One region of the Rheinheimera sp. WS51 genome, then DNA from elsewhere that is predicted to be linked to it. Evidence: predicted binding sites of a transcription regulator. Region 1 holds the regulator's gene; the other holds the start of a gene.
What was found. Region 1 encodes FNR, which switches genes on or off when oxygen is low (the NO sensors DNR and NnrR bind a similar motif). Its sites were predicted from a motif close to TTGATNTANATCAA; they were not measured.
Positions count from the first base shown of each region.

Region 1 (7,707 bases):
AATATCAAGCATAGTGTATGAGTCTTTACCGCCCGATAAACAAACCATAATTTTATCGCCGTCTTCAACCATATTAAAATCGGCTATTGCTTGTCCTACATTGCGGCGTAAGCGTTTATGTAATTTATTTAAACTATACTGGGCTTTAGCTTGCGCTGCGTGAGTCATAATATTGAACCTGAATCTAAAATGGCGCACATTATAACTAAGGCAAGGCAAATACCAAAGCAACCTAAGCCTAAAACCGCTTTAATTTTAATTTTTTTGTAATGGACTAATAAAATCGGCCGGTTTTACTGCCAGTACATCACAATCTAATTGGTCAATCACATGCTCTGCAGTGTTGCCAATAATAGCTGCAGAAAATCCCGTGCGGCCAATAGTGCCTATAACTACCATTAACGCATTATGCTCTTTTACTACATTGGGAATAGCATCCTCAGGCATACCTTCAATAACATGACAGCGTTGTTGTGGAATATTGAATTGTTGAGCTAGCTTAGCTACAGCATCAATATGGTGCTGTTTCATACTTTGATTATATTCTTGTGGATTAAATTCGGGGATCTCAATGGCAATATTAACGGGCGTGCCAGGGAAGGCATTAACTAAATGCACTTTAGCATCAAGTAAGGCCGCCATTTGCAGTGCCTTTTTAACAATACGCTGATCAAGCTCTGAGTGATGGTCTTGCTCACTACCAGCATGAACGGCAGCTATAATATTACGTTGTGTCGGCCATTCGTGTTCTTTTATTAACAGCACAGGGCAGGGACACTTGCGCAAAATATGCCAGTCTGTTGGTGTGAATATCATTGATTTTAATACATCATGATCATGAGTGCCTTTAATAACAAAATCAATATTTTGCTCTATGGCAGTATGGACAATAGCTTCAAAAGGGCGGTTATGCCATACCACCAATATTTCTATATCAAGCTCTGCGCTATGGGTTTGATTAAGAAGCTGTTGGATCCACTGCTCACGATCAGCAATAACTGCTTGGCGCATTGACTCACGCTCTGTGCCCGAAAGCATCGTTGTCATTTCATAAGAAAAATCATAAACAGTTAAAAATATAGTTAATCGACAGGGCTGCAATTTTGCCAATTGAATTGCACGATTAAGTGCTTTTTGCTGCTCTGCGGCAGGATCTAATACTACTAAGACATTGCTATAAGCAGACATAGCCGACTCCTCATCATAATGCGGGTTATAGTGTTTAGATTAGTATAGTCACATAATAGGATAACCGGGGGTAATTAACTTAAAATTTATACTAATTTAAATCTTAACACCGCGCAGATAAGGATGCTAATTCAGATAGTTGACTAGGATTAGTAATTTTAATTAGCTTGCCTTCCACGGTGATAAGTTGCGCTTTATTTAACTTACTTAGGAGCCGACTTACCGTTTCAACCGTTAAGCCTAAATAATTACCAATATCACTACGAGTCATGGTTAGCCTAAATTCAGTTCCAGCAAAGCCTCGACTTGCATAACGTTGTGATAGCTGCTGAATAAAGCTGGCTAGCTTTTGCTCTGCTGTTTTATGATTTAATAGCAGCATCATTTGCTGATCAGCTTGAATATCTTGACTCATTAAGCGCATTATTTGTTGGCGTAAACGGGGTAACTGACCTAGTAAATGTTCTAAATTAGTTAAAGGTATTTCGCACACCATAGCCGTTTCTAATGCTTCAGCATAGCTAGGATGTTGTTCGGTATTAAAGGCATCAAAACCTAAAATATCACCAGGTAAATGAAAGCCGGTAATTTGCTGATCACCTTGCGTCGTGATAGTAAAACTTTTGAAAGTGCCCGAGCGAATAGCGAATAGCGATTTTTGCGCCATCCCAGCTGTGAATAACATATCTCCTTTATGAAACGGTTTTTTACGCTGAATAATATCGTCAAGCTGATCCATTTCTAAGCGGTTTAATGAAAAAGGTAAACATAACTGACTAAAACCACAATCTTGACACTTTAAAGCAGATTTCTGCATGTTTAGACCTTTTATAAGATAAGTTAAAATTAAAGCTTAATGAAAAAGCCGACTCGCAGCAAGCCAAAGGGTATATAACCCATAAGACGCTAATATTAAAGCGGTCAGGTATCTTACTATTAAATTATTTTTTATGGTGTTTAACCTTTGTGCTGCAAGACCAGAAAGTAAAATGGCAGGTAGAGTGCCCAGACCAAAAGCAAACATAACAAGAGCGCCAGCGCTAGCGCCGCCACTGACTAAACTCCAACTTAAAGCACTATAAACTAAACCACAAGGCAGCCATCCCCAGCATAAGCCATATAAATAGGCTTTTTTTGTCGAGTCTAAAGGCAAGCAATGTTTAGTCAGAGGTTGAATATAACGCCAAATACCTTGGCCGAGTTGTTCTAATTTCAATAGGCCAAACCAAAGCCGGCTAATATAGAGCGCAATTGCAATCAATAATAAACCCGCAACTAAGCGTAACCATAATAATGAGCCGCCAGCTAATTGCATTGCGCTAGCGCCAAAATAACCCACAGCAGCACCAAATAAACTATAAGTAGATAAACGGCCTAAGCTTAAAACCAGCTGTAACCAAAGTTTTCGTGCGGTATTAGCTTTTGGCATTGCTAATTGTAAGGCGGCCACTATGCCGCCACACATAACTAAGCAATGACTACTTCCAATAAAACCAATTGCTATAGCCGCAATAACATCATTACTCATGGTGTTTGGACTTATCAGACGAAGTTTTTAACTGTTTTTTTTCGTTTGTTTCATCAAATAAGATACTAAAGCCTTGTTTTTCTAAATCGTCAAATTGGCCTCTACGCACCGCCCAAAAAAATATTGTTAAGCCAAACACAACGAATAAAATAGCAATAGGGATTAGAATATAGATAACGTTCATATTTTTAATAGCCTTAACGAGTTAGAGACAACTAGCAATGAACTAAAAGACATTCCTAACACCGCAATATAAGGAGACACAAAACCAGCGACAGCCAAAGGGATAATAATCACATTATAGCCTACAGCCCAAGCTAAGTTTTGTTTTAGTCTAAGCTTAGCCAGTTTACTCCCTTTAACGAGTTTTAATAACAAACTAAGATCAGGCTTTAATAATACCACATCAGCTTGGTTTTTAGATAAATCGGTGCCAGACTGCAACGCAACAGAAACATGCGCAGCATGAAAAGCAGGACTATCATTAATACCATCACCTAGCATCATAACGTTATGGCCCTTAGCAACAAGCGTTTGTATATGTGCAACTTTTTGCTCTGGTGAACAGCCTTTATGCATAATATCAAACCCAAGTTGCTGCTGAAGCTGCTCTGCTTGACTAGAGCTATCGCCGGTTAACATAACAAGTTGATAGCCCTTAGATTTTAACTGTGATACTAAACGTGGAATTTCAGGTCGCAATGCATCTTGTAAACTAACACTGGCAATAAGTTGCTCACCAATAGATAGATAGACCATAGCGTCTGCAACGGCATCGACTTGACAGAACTTAGCGCTACCCACTTTAATTAGTTGCTGTTGATGGTAAGCAGAAATCCCACCACCTACAGTGATCTCTATCTGTGATAACGATAAAGGCTGCTGGTAAAAAGGGCTAAACGCACGGCCAATAGGATGCTCAGAGTTAATTTCTAAGTTAGCAATAATATTTAGTACTTGTTCGCGGTTATAGTTGTTATTAAAAAGCTGTACGTGGTTTAGTGAAAATTGGCCTTGAGTTAAGGTACCGGTTTTATCAAATACAATATGGCTAATATCAGGGATCGCATCTAAAGCTTCACTATTTTTAACTAAAATACCTTGCCTATTTAATTGTGCTAATGAGCAAGTAACAGCTGTTGGCGCAGCTAGGCTTAAAGCGCAAGGGCAGGTGGCGACTAACACTGAAAGCGTAACCCAAAAAGCACGATCAGGATCTAACCAGAAATACCACAGTAAGAAAGTAAGTACCGCAATAAGTAACAGTTTCTCAATAAAGTTTTGCGCTAACTTATCCGTTTTTTGCAATAAGGCGGGTTTTTGACTAAAAGTACGGTGTTGCAGAGCAATAATTTGGCCCAATCGAGAAGCCATTAGCGGTGTAATTACGCTAACCTGAATTAATCCGTTATGATTTACGCTGCCGGCAAGGACGGTATCATCGAGGTTTTTCTCTATAGCCCTATATTCACCGGTAAGCATAGACTCATCAACAGTGGTATCACCTTGAATAATGACGCCATCAGCAGCAATGGTTTCACCGGGTTTAATTAGAATAATATCATCAGCTTTTAAGCGCCGAGCCGAGACAATCTGTTGCTCATTATTGCTAATTAAGGTTGCACTAACTGGCATGACTTTTAGCAAGTTACTTGTCGCGTCTCTGGCTTTAGCGCGCGCGCGGAACTCAAAAAATTTACCTAACTGCAATAGAAAAGTGAACATACAGACAGATTCAAAATAAACTTCACCTGTATTAAATATGGTAGCGTAGGCAGATGCGGCAAAAGTATAATAAATAGCCAGGCTAACAGGCACATCCATATTTAATTGCCGGCTTTTAACACTACGTAAGGCACTACGTAAAAAAGGCAATGCTGAATACAACACAACGGGTAGGGTTAGCAGCAGGCTAATCCAACGCAAATACCCTTGATGAGATTGTTCAATGCCGGTGTAATCACCAAAGTATAAAGCAAAAGCAATAGTCATCACCTGCATTGATATAATGCCAGATACGGCTAAGCGTTTTAAATAGTGACTAAGCTCTTGTTTAAAGCTCTGCTCTTCTTTATCCGCTATAAAAGGGCTGGCTTGATAGCCAATTTCTTGCAGTGCTGAAATAATTTGACTTAGAGGCAACTTTTGAGCATGCCAGAGTAAGTAGCAACGTTGGGTAGTTGAATTAACATTCACTTTAGCTATTTCGGCAAATTGTCGTAGTTGCTTTTCAATCAACCAAGCGCAAGCAGCACAGCTAATGCCTTCGATAGATAGTTCAATTTCATTTAACTCACCATGAAGCTGGCTAATATCGTCTAGTACATCACTTGAGTCATAATGGCTTAATTCGTTTTTAATGGAGTCTGGTAAAGGTGCCGCTTTTGTAGCAGGCGCAGTCCTAAAGCGGTAATAGTCAGCTAAATTGCTATCAATAATTGTTTGGGCAACAGCAAGGCAACCCGGGCAACAAAAGTGACGGCTTTTGTCATCAAAAACAAGTGTATAGTCAGCAGTTGTAGGAACTGACTCATGACAATGAAAACAGCGAGTCGTACTCACAAAACTGTCCTGTTAATAGCCTAAGGGAATTTCTTCCGTAGAAGGTAAAATTAAATTAGCTCTAAGCTTCCAATCCGTAGAGTCATCAGAAACAACAATACGCCAGTTGCCTTCTAGTGCGCTTGGTAGCGTCGCAATATAAAGAAGTTGGCCACTGCGCTGGGCAATAAGTTCAAAATCTTTCACCGACATTGTTGGGTGATAAAATGACAGTAACACTGTGTCTTGTAATGTTTTATTATGACTAAAACGAATAATCACTTGGTTTGCTGCAATAAGCACCTTAGCCTCTAGGTTACGCAGTTCAGCTTCTCGATATAAGGCCAGTTGTTGATTAATTGCTTGGCCTTCTTTGTAGTAGTCATCTACAACCATATCAGGAATGTTACCTTGCATTATGTAAACGGTATGCACAGCTTTAAGGGCGGTAAAAACCGGTATAGCGATTAGAAGCCAAGGCCATAATTGCTTATACCAAGGTTTAATATCTTGCTGCATAACAACCTCATTTTAGATAGAAATAAGCCCCGCAACCGGGGCTTATAAATTTACTACACCAACACTTAAGGCTGGATTAATTAGCTGGCTTTTCTGGGTTAGCTAAACGATAGACATAAGCAGTTAAGATATGTACTTTATCTTCGCCCAAGGTTTTATGAAATGGTGGCATTTCACCAGCACGGCCTAAGTTAATAGTTTCAGTTACTGCTCTAGCTGAGCCACCATATAACCAAACGTTATCTGTTAGGTTTGGCGCGCCAAAGGGTAGGTTATGAGCAAGACTGCCTTTACCATCCATACCATGACAAGCAGCACATAAAGCAAATTTAGCTTTACCTGCATTGGCATCTACTTGATCAACTTCACGACCAGATAAGCTTAAAACATAGGCGGTCATTTCTTTTACGCCTTGTTCGCCACCTAAGGCTTCAGTCCAAGAAGGCATGGCAGCTTTACGACCAAACATAATCGTTTCTTTAATTTTGTCTGGGGTACCACCATATAACCAATCGGTATCGGTTAAATTAGGAAAACCTTTTTGGCCACGCGCATCTGAACCATGACATAGCGAGCAGTTTTGTAAAAACAGGCGCTGACCTATTTTTATAGCCTCATCATCATAAGCTAAGTCAATCACATCACGCTGGGCGAATTGTTGAAATATAGGGCCATATTTTTCATTGGCAACTTCAACTTCGCGATCAAGCTGAACTCGGTGGCCTTCAGCTTTGGCTAATTCCACAGCAGCACGAGACTCTTCTAAGGTTTTAATGCCTTGGTTAGAGCTAGTCCAGTTTAAAAAGCCTTTAAAGTTACCTAAGCCTGGGTATAGGGCTAAATAGAAAACAGACCATACGATAGTTAAATAAAATAAATAGGTCCACCAGCGAGGTAGTGGGTTATTTACTTCTTGAATACCATCAACCACATGATCGGTTACTTCACCCTCTGGAACGTCTACATAGTTTTTCAAACTAATGGTTAATAACCAAAAGCAACCTATGATAACGGGTAGGGTTAAAACAATGATCCAAGCACTCCAAAAGCTACTCATGATCTGACTCCTGTTTGGTTTCTTGTTGTTGTTTTTTCAGTTCGTCGCCGAATACTAAGTTCGCAGCCTGATCGAAATCTTTTTTGCGTTTTAAGACAAAAGTCCAAAACACAAAAGAGACAAAAGCAACAAACAAAATTACCGTGTAAATACTGTGAATATCTGCATATGTCATAGTGGTTACTTCAAGTGTGTGCCAAGTGATTGTAAGTAAGCAATTAAGGCTTCCATTTCTGTTTTGCCTTTAACTGCTTCTACAGCGCCTGCAATATCGTCATCAGTATAAGGTAAGCCTAGCTGACGCAATACTTCCATCTTTTTCACCGTATCTTTGCCATCCAATAGGTTAGTTTCTAACCAAGGGAAGCCCGGCATATTAGACTCTGGCACTACAGAGCGAGGATCAACTAAGTGAGCATGATGCCAATCGTCACTATAGCGTTCACCAACGCGAGCTAAATCAGGGCCTGTACGCTTAGAACCCCATAAAAATGGGTGATCCCAAACACTTTCACCCGCTACAGAGTAGTGACCATAACGCTCAACTTCATGGCGAAATGGTCTGATCATTTGGCTATGGCAACCTACACAACCTTCACGGATATAAATATCACGACCTTCTAATTCTAAAGGTGAATAAGGGGTCATACCGGTTACAGGTTCGCTCATTTCATCGATAAATAGCAATGGAGTTAACTGAACTAAGGTACCAAAAGAGATGGCAACACAAATTAAAACAGTCAGTAAACCAACGCTTTTTTCAATCTTTTCATGATGATTCTTATTAGACATGATCTACCTCTTACGCAGCCGCTGGCACTGGATCTGCCAAGCTTTCTTTCGGTGCACGAATAGTTTTAAATACGTTGTAAGC
Region 1 is NZ_JBOTRC010000007.1:5,314-13,020, forward strand. Features, by position in the region: gene ttcA (tRNA 2-thiocytidine(32) synthetase TtcA) at 1-168, opposite strand, end outside; gene uspE (universal stress protein UspE) at 256-1,188, opposite strand; gene fnr (fumarate/nitrate reduction transcriptional regulator Fnr) at 1,292-2,005, opposite strand; gene ACRCA4_RS09505 (sulfite exporter TauE/SafE family protein) at 2,042-2,716, opposite strand; gene ccoS (cbb3-type cytochrome oxidase assembly protein CcoS) at 2,709-2,900, opposite strand; gene ACRCA4_RS09515 (heavy metal translocating P-type ATPase) at 2,897-5,278, opposite strand; gene ACRCA4_RS09520 (FixH family protein) at 5,291-5,776, opposite strand; gene ccoP (cytochrome-c oxidase, cbb3-type subunit III) at 5,853-6,833, opposite strand; gene ACRCA4_RS09530 (cbb3-type cytochrome oxidase subunit 3) at 6,826-7,008, opposite strand; gene ccoO (cytochrome-c oxidase, cbb3-type subunit II) at 7,014-7,625, opposite strand; gene ccoN (cytochrome-c oxidase, cbb3-type subunit I) at 7,636-7,707, opposite strand, start outside.

Region 2 (7,707 bases), on a different contig from region 1:
CGCAAAATCGCCCCCGATAAAAGGCAGGGCATCGTGGCTATCGCCACCTAATAAACTTTGCAATGTATAGTTATGGTTTTTAGCCTGCACCAGTTGGCCATCAACAATAGGGCCAAGCTGACTAATACAGCCATCGACTGGATGAGCAATAATGTTTTCATCGGTGGCAAGCGGTCGAATACCGTCTTTTAACGGACGAGTAAAAAACTCATTGAAACTAGCATAGTCTTTGGCTTGCTCATATTTCGCTTCTTGCATATTGATGTTATAGGCTTTAATAAAGCGGTTAATTAGAAAATGACTAAACCAGCCTAATTTAGCCGCAGCTAGTTTGCCAATTAACCGTGATACTAAATGCTTAGGCAGCAAATATTGCAAAGATATTTTTAAATTATCCATATAACACTCAATAAAAGTTAGAAATGATTAGGTTTGTCTTGTGCCATACTGGCTAGAATTTTTAAGTAGCTATCATAACGCTCGGTGCTGATCTCGCCAATTTCAACGGCATGTTGTATGGCACAGCCCGGGTCAGTGATATGTTTGCAGTCGCGAAACTTACAACGGCCAAGCCACGGAATAAATTCACTAAAACCGCGGGTAACCTCTTCTTCGCTTAAATGCCAAAGGGCAAACTCACGAATACCAGGCGAGTCAATTAGGTTACCCCCTTCAGCTAAATGATATAAACGTGAAACGGTTGTTGTATGCTGACCAAGACCAGAGTTCGCTGAAACATCTTGAGTTTGCACTGCCAGCCCTGGCATTAGGCTATTCATTAAAGAAGACTTGCCGACTCCAGATTGGCCGACAAAAATACTGGTACCACTTTGAATATAACTGAGCAGTTCGGCCATGTCTTGTTGCGTTTGGGCGCTTACCATTAAAAAGTTATATCCAAGATTTTTATAAAGTGCGAGTTTTTCAGCAAGGGCTTGTTGCTCTTGTGTATTTAGCAAATCAATTTTATTAATCACTAGCAGAGGTTTTATCGCTGTCATCTCAGCGGCGACTAAATAGCGATCTATAATATTTAATGAAAGCGCAGGTAAAATAGCAGAAACTATAATCATTAAATCAATATTGGCAGCGACAGGTTTTAAGCCATCATAAAAATCGGGCCGTAATAAAACTGAAGCGCGGGGTTCAACGGCATCTATAACGCCATCAATACTGCCGGTAGGTTGTAAAGCACGACGCCAAATAACAAAATCGCCTGTAACAAGAGAAGAAACAGAACGGCGCATATTGCAGCGAACAATTTGACCATCGCTTGCTTCAACGTCTGCATGCTGACCAAACCGGCTGATAATTAATCCAGTTTCAGGTGCAGAAAAAGCCGCGTCATCAACACTTTCGACCATTTTGTTTTTATGCTGGCGTAAGCGTTTATCGGCATTATCGGCGATCCGCTGTTTTTGGCGTTGAGTTAAATGTTTCTTTTTCGTCACGTGGTTATATTCACTCGGGCAGTTTAAAAGGCGAAAGTTAACTATCAATAATAAGCTCTGGCCGTGTATGATACCTGTATTCTGTGTATGAACAAAGAGACAACGCTAATAGGGGCCTGTAATGAGTAAAAATGATACGAATTTAATTTGGCTAGATCTTGAAATGACAGGACTAGAGCCTAAAACCGATGTTATTTTAGAAATTGCCACTATTGTAACAGATAGCCAATTGAATATTTTAGCTGAAGGGCCGGTTTTTGCCATTAAGCAAACTGATCAGGTACTGGATAACATGAATCCTTGGTGTATTGAACAGCATGGAAAAAGTGGTCTAACTGAACGCTGTCGCACCAGCACAGTAACATTAGCTGAAGCTGAGCAGCAGACAATTGCTTTTCTACAAGACTATATAGATGCGGGTAAATCCCCTATGTGTGGTAATAGTATTGGCCAAGATCGTCGCTTTTTAGCCGAGTACGCGCCAACATTAGAAGCATTTTTTCATTATAGAAACTTAGATGTGAGTACCATTAAAGAATTAGCTAAACGTTGGAACCCACAAGTGTCAGCTTTAGTTAAAAAATCAGGTACTCATTTAGCTTTAGATGATATTCGCGAGTCAATTGCTGAATTAATAGTCTATAAGCAGCACTTTTTTAAATTACCTTAAAAAAACACTTGCATTAGTAAACCAGTTTTGTAAAATGCGCGCCATCAACACGTAATTACGAATTACATTGTTCGATGCGAGTATAGCTCAGTTGGTAGAGCGCTACCTTGCCAAGGTCGAGGTCACGAGTTCGAATCTCGTTACTCGCTCCAAATTCACAAAAAAAGCCGCTTTTTAGCGGCTTTTTTTGTTTTTAATCATCTGCATCATCTTCTGGCTAAATTGTTGCGTATTCCTTATTAGACTTAAGTCTAGGTTTGCTAGTCAGCTAGGTATTTTCTAAATAGAATGATTTACTTTTTGTAGCCTTGAGAAAATAAATCATGTCTTTAGAACGGATCCGTCTTGCGTCTTTGCATAATAAAGTAATGTCCGCTGAACAAGCTGCAGACATTATTGAAGATGGTATGACAGTGGGTATGAGTGGCTTTACTCGTGCTGGCGAAGCCAAAGCCGTGCCCCAAGCGCTGGCAATAAAAGCCTTAACAACGCCAATGAAAATTAGCTTAATGACCGGAGCGTCTTTAGGTAATGATTTAGATAAGCAGATGACAGAAGCCGGCATGTTAGCACGTAGAATGCCGTTTCAAGTAGATAGCACCTTGCGCCAAGCTATTAATAGTGGCCAAGTGATGTTTATTGATCAGCACTTATCTGAAACCGTAGAACAATTACGGAATCATCAATTGCGCCTACCCGATATTGCGATAATAGAAGCGGTAGCAATAACTGAACAAGGCCATATAGTGCCCACTACCTCAGTGGGCAATTCCGCGAGCTTTGCTATCTTTGCTAAAAAAGTCATTATTGAAATTAACACAGGGCAAAACCCTAACTTAGAAGGCTTGCATGATATTTATATCCCAAGCTACCGGCCAACTCGTACTTCGCTTCCTTTAGTGAAAGCCGATGATCGCATTGGCAGTACAGCCATTGCAATTGATCCGGCAAAAATAGTCGCTATCGTTTTTACCAATAAGTCAGATTCACCCTCAACGGTGACTGAGCCTGATGCTGATACCCAAGCGATTGCTAATCACTTAGTGGCTTTTTTAGAGCAAGAAGTTATTGATGGTCGTTTGCCGAAAAATTTAGGGCCATTACAAGCCGGTATTGGCAATATTGCTAATGCTGTGATGTCTGGTTTGCTTAAATCATCGTTTGAGCATCTAACAATGTATTCAGAGGTGTTACAAGATTCTACTTTTGACTTAATTGATGCCGGTAAATTAGATTTTGCCTCAGGTAGCTCTATTACCTTATCAGAACGACGCAACAAAGCGGTATTTGGTAATTTAGAAAAATATAAGCAAAAGCTAGTGCTTAGACCACAAGAGGTTTCTAATCACCCAGAGTTAGTTCGCCGACTAGGCATTATCGCCATTAACACCGCTTTGGAATTTGACTTATACGGTAATATTAACTCTACTCATGTATGTGGCACTAAAATGATGAATGGCATAGGGGGCTCGGGTGATTTTGCTCGTAATGCACATTTAGCCATTTTTGTTACTAAGTCTATAGCAAAAGCAGGCAGTATTTCGAGTGTTGTGCCTATGGTTAGTCATGTTGATCATACTGAACATGATGTCGATATTTTAGTAACAGAGCAAGGCTTAGCTGACCTAAGAGGTTTAGCGCCAAGAGAGCGGGCGATACAAGTTATTAATCATTGCGTGCACCCGAGTTACCGTGAGGCGTTATTAGACTATTATAATAGAGCTTGTGCTAAAGGTGGCCATACGCCACACATTTTAGCTGAAGCCTTATCGTGGCATCAGCGTTTAGAGCAAACCGGGACTATGCAGGTTAAGTAATAGGTGATTTATGATGGCTTCACCCTGTGTTAGAAATTGTTGCTTAGATAATCAAGATTGCTGTCTTGGCTGTGGGCGGCTGTTATCTGAAATTACAGGTTGGGCTGCTGCGAGTGAACAACAAAAACAACAAATATTAGCCGCAGCACAGCAACGAAAAGCTCAAAAAGAGGCAAAGTTTAAGCGTCTCGAGGCAAACCTTTTTCGATAATGCGTACTAAGCGGGCAGTTTGCCTTGGCAATATTGAAGCTTGTTGCCAACCCTGACGTTTTTGTTGGCTTAGGGCCCATTGAATATGCTCAGCTACCAGCTCAGTTGTATCATTAAGTTTTTGTTGTAGGGCCTTAATGATCTCTTCACTATAAGGCGCGTTACCTAAAGCTACGGCTAAGTTGCGTTGCCAACGCTCAAAGCCGATACGGCGTATTGCGCTACCTTCGGTATTAGATAAAAACTGTTGTTCTGACCAAGCAAATAATGCCAGCAAGGATTGATCTTGCCATTGCTCTCGGCGTTGAAAGTCGTTTTCTTGGCTAAGCGGAGCTTGCCTATTCTCTGGGCAGACTAATTGGCAGTCATCACAGCCATAGATACGATTTCCCATTAAGCTGCGAAATTCCTCAGGAATAGCGCCTTTGAGCTCAATGGTTAAATAAGATATACAACGTCTGGCATCAACAACATAAGGGGCAACAATAGCACCGGTTGGACAGCTGGTGATACAGGCAACGCAGCTGCCGCAGTCGCCTGGGTGCGGCGTATCAATGGGTAGAGGAATATCAACTAATAGCTCACCTAAGAAAAACCACGAGCCTTGGTCAGAATTTAGCAATAAACTGTGTTTGCCAATCCAACCTAAGCCCGCTTTTTGTGCTAAAGGTCGCTCTAAAATGGGAGCTGAGTCAACAAAGGGTCTAAAACCTAAGGCCGAGACCTGCTGTTTTATTTTTTCGCCTAATTGCTTCAACCTGTTGCGCATTAACTTATGATAATCACGACCTAAGGCATAGCGGCTAATATAAGCCAAGTTAGGATCAGCCAAGTTAGTGGCAAAAGCCGCGGCTTTGGGTAGATAATTTAACCTAACACTTAACACTCTTAAGGTGCCAGGGTGAAGCTCTGCGGGTCTAGCACGCATCATACCGTGGCTAGCCATATAGCCCATTTCACCATGATAGCCAGCATCTAACCAGCGCTGCAAATGCGGCTCAGCACTAGATAAATCAACATCAGTAATACCTAAATCAGCAAAGCCAAGCTCTTTCGCCCATTGCTTAATTTGTTGCGCTAATTGTTGGTAATCAATGTCCATTGTTAAGGCCAAAAATGATAAAAAGTGAGTTTAATGGCTAATGCTAACATGTCGATGTCTTAAGGTGGAACTTCTGTTAAATAAAGCCGTCAGAGCTAAGCGCCGGTTTTACTGGCTGCACTGGCAATAAATTTGTTAACATAGCCAAGTTATTAACAATAATTGAGAGTATCAGTCGTGGCCGTATTTTACGCTGAATTAGAAAATGAACAAGCCACGCTGCAATGTGCAGCGCAGTTAGCTCACTATGTTGCTGGTGGCCAGACGCTCTTTTTGCAGGGCCCTTTAGGTGCGGGTAAAACCACATTTAGCCGCGGAGTACTTCAAGCCTTAGGTCATAAGGGTAATGTTAAAAGCCCAACTTATACCCTGGTTGAACCTTATCAATTGCCTGAATTAGCTATTTATCATTTTGACTTATATCGGCTGACTGATTCTGAAGAATTAGAGTTTATGGGTATTCGTGATTATTTTCGCCAAGATAGCTTATGTTTAATTGAGTGGCCCGAACGCGGGGAGGGTTGTTTACCTCAAGCCGATCTCGACATACACTTAAGTTATGTTGAACAGCAACGACGGATAGAAATACGCGCAGGGACACCGGCTGGTAAAGCTATTATAAATGCACTAAATGATGCTAAAAACCATGAAAAAAAATAATAAAATCTTAAATGTACTCTTAGCTGTTTGCTGCCTTGGTGTAATGCAACCGCTATTAGCTGCTAATCAAGTGCAAGGGATCCGGATCTGGCCATCGCCTGATAACACTCGCGTGGTGTTTGATTTAAAAGAAGCGGCCGATCACAACAGCTTTAGTTTAGATAAACCCGATCGCTTAGTTATTGATTTAAATAATACTAGCGGTGGCAGTGAGCTGCCAAATATTAATGGTGAGTCAGATTTAATTAAAGCTATTCGTAGTAGCGGTGATAAGAACAGTATGCGTATTGTGCTAGATTTACTTAAAAGCACGAAAGCTAATGTGTTCACCTTACCGCCAACAGCGCCTTATGGTCATCGTTTAGTCATTGATTTGCCAAATGATGTGACTGAGCAACCGCTACCGCCACCATCAATTCGTGCCGCGCGAGATATTATTATTGCTATAGATGCCGGCCATGGTGGTGAAGATCCAGGTTCTATCGGACCAAGCGGTTATTATGAAAAACATATCACTTTGCCTTTAGCTAAGCGTCTAATGGACTTGATTAATCAACAGCAAGGTATGAAAGCCATGCTAGTTCGTACCAATGATTATTATATTCATGTTAATAGACGAACTGAAATAGCAAGAGGGCAACAAGCGGATTTGCTGATCTCTATCCATGCTGATGCCTTTACTTCGCCGCAACCAAGAGGAGCTTCAGTGTGGGTGTTGTCGTTAAGACGGGCAACAACTGAAGTGGGCCGAATGTTAGAGCAAACAGAGCGACACTCTGAGTTATTAGGCGGTGTAGCTGAAATAATTAAAGACTCGGCTAATGAACGTTATTTGGCGCAAACCGTGCTAGATTTATCGATGAACCACTCTATGACTACAGCTCATCAAGTAGCACAGCAAGTATTGCAAGAGTTAGATAAAGTGGCCTATTTGCATAAATCTAAACCTCAAGCCGCCAGTTTAGGGGTATTAAAGGCGCCTGATATACCGTCTATTTTAGTCGAAGTGGGATTTATTTCTAATCCTCAAGAAGAAAAGTTATTGCGAACATCATCGCATCAAAACAAGTTAGCTAAAGCTATGTTTACTGCTGTTAAACGTTACTTCGAACAGTCACCACCGGCAGACTCTTTATTTGCTCAAAATCGTGCGCGGCAACATAAAGTGAATCCAGGCGAGTCGCTTTCTGTTCTGGCTCAGCGGTACAATGTATCTATAGCTGATTTACGCCAGCATAATCAGTTAAGTAGTGATAGTATTCGTGTTGGTCAGGTGTTGCGGATCCCATAATCATGTCAATTCAAATCTTGTCACCGCAGTTAGCCAACCAAATTGCTGCCGGTGAAGTTGTAGAGCGGCCGGCATCAGTTGTTAAAGAGTTGGTTGAAAATAGCTTAGATGCTGGCGCGTTACAGATCGAGATTGATATAGAAAAAGGCGGCAGTAAGTTAATTCGGGTTCGTGATAACGGCAGTGGTATTGCCGAGCATGAATTAGTGTTAGCACTTAGTCGGCATGCGACGAGTAAAATTACTGATCTTGATGATTTAGAAGCCATAAGTAGCCTGGGTTTTCGTGGTGAGGCTTTAGCCAGTATCAGTTCTGTTTCTCGCCTTACATTAACTTCTCGTACAAAGCAACAATCAGCAGCATGGCAGGCTAGTGCTACAGGGCGAGATATGCAAGTCGATATTCGCCCAGCAGCTCATCCCGTTGGCACGAGTATTGAAGTTGTTGATTTATTTTTTAATACGCCAGCGCGGCGAAAGTTTCTGCGAACGGATAAAACTGAATT
Region 2 is NZ_JBOTRC010000003.1:79,019-86,725, forward strand. Features, by position in the region: gene asd (archaetidylserine decarboxylase) at 1-399, opposite strand, end outside; gene rsgA (small ribosomal subunit biogenesis GTPase RsgA) at 417-1,451, opposite strand; gene orn (oligoribonuclease) at 1,573-2,121, shown strand; tRNA gene ACRCA4_RS05815 (tRNA-Gly) at 2,198-2,273, shown strand; gene ACRCA4_RS05820 (acetyl-CoA hydrolase/transferase family protein) at 2,445-3,938, shown strand; gene ACRCA4_RS05825 (DUF1289 domain-containing protein) at 3,952-4,149, shown strand; gene queG (tRNA epoxyqueuosine(34) reductase QueG) at 4,118-5,251, opposite strand; gene tsaE (tRNA (adenosine(37)-N6)-threonylcarbamoyltransferase complex ATPase subunit type 1 TsaE) at 5,429-5,911, shown strand; gene ACRCA4_RS05840 (N-acetylmuramoyl-L-alanine amidase) at 5,898-7,202, shown strand; gene mutL (DNA mismatch repair endonuclease MutL) at 7,205-7,707, shown strand, end outside.
Region 2: the regulator FNR is predicted to act here: its motif matches at 2,318-2,331, upstream of ACRCA4_RS05820 (acetyl-CoA hydrolase/transferase family protein).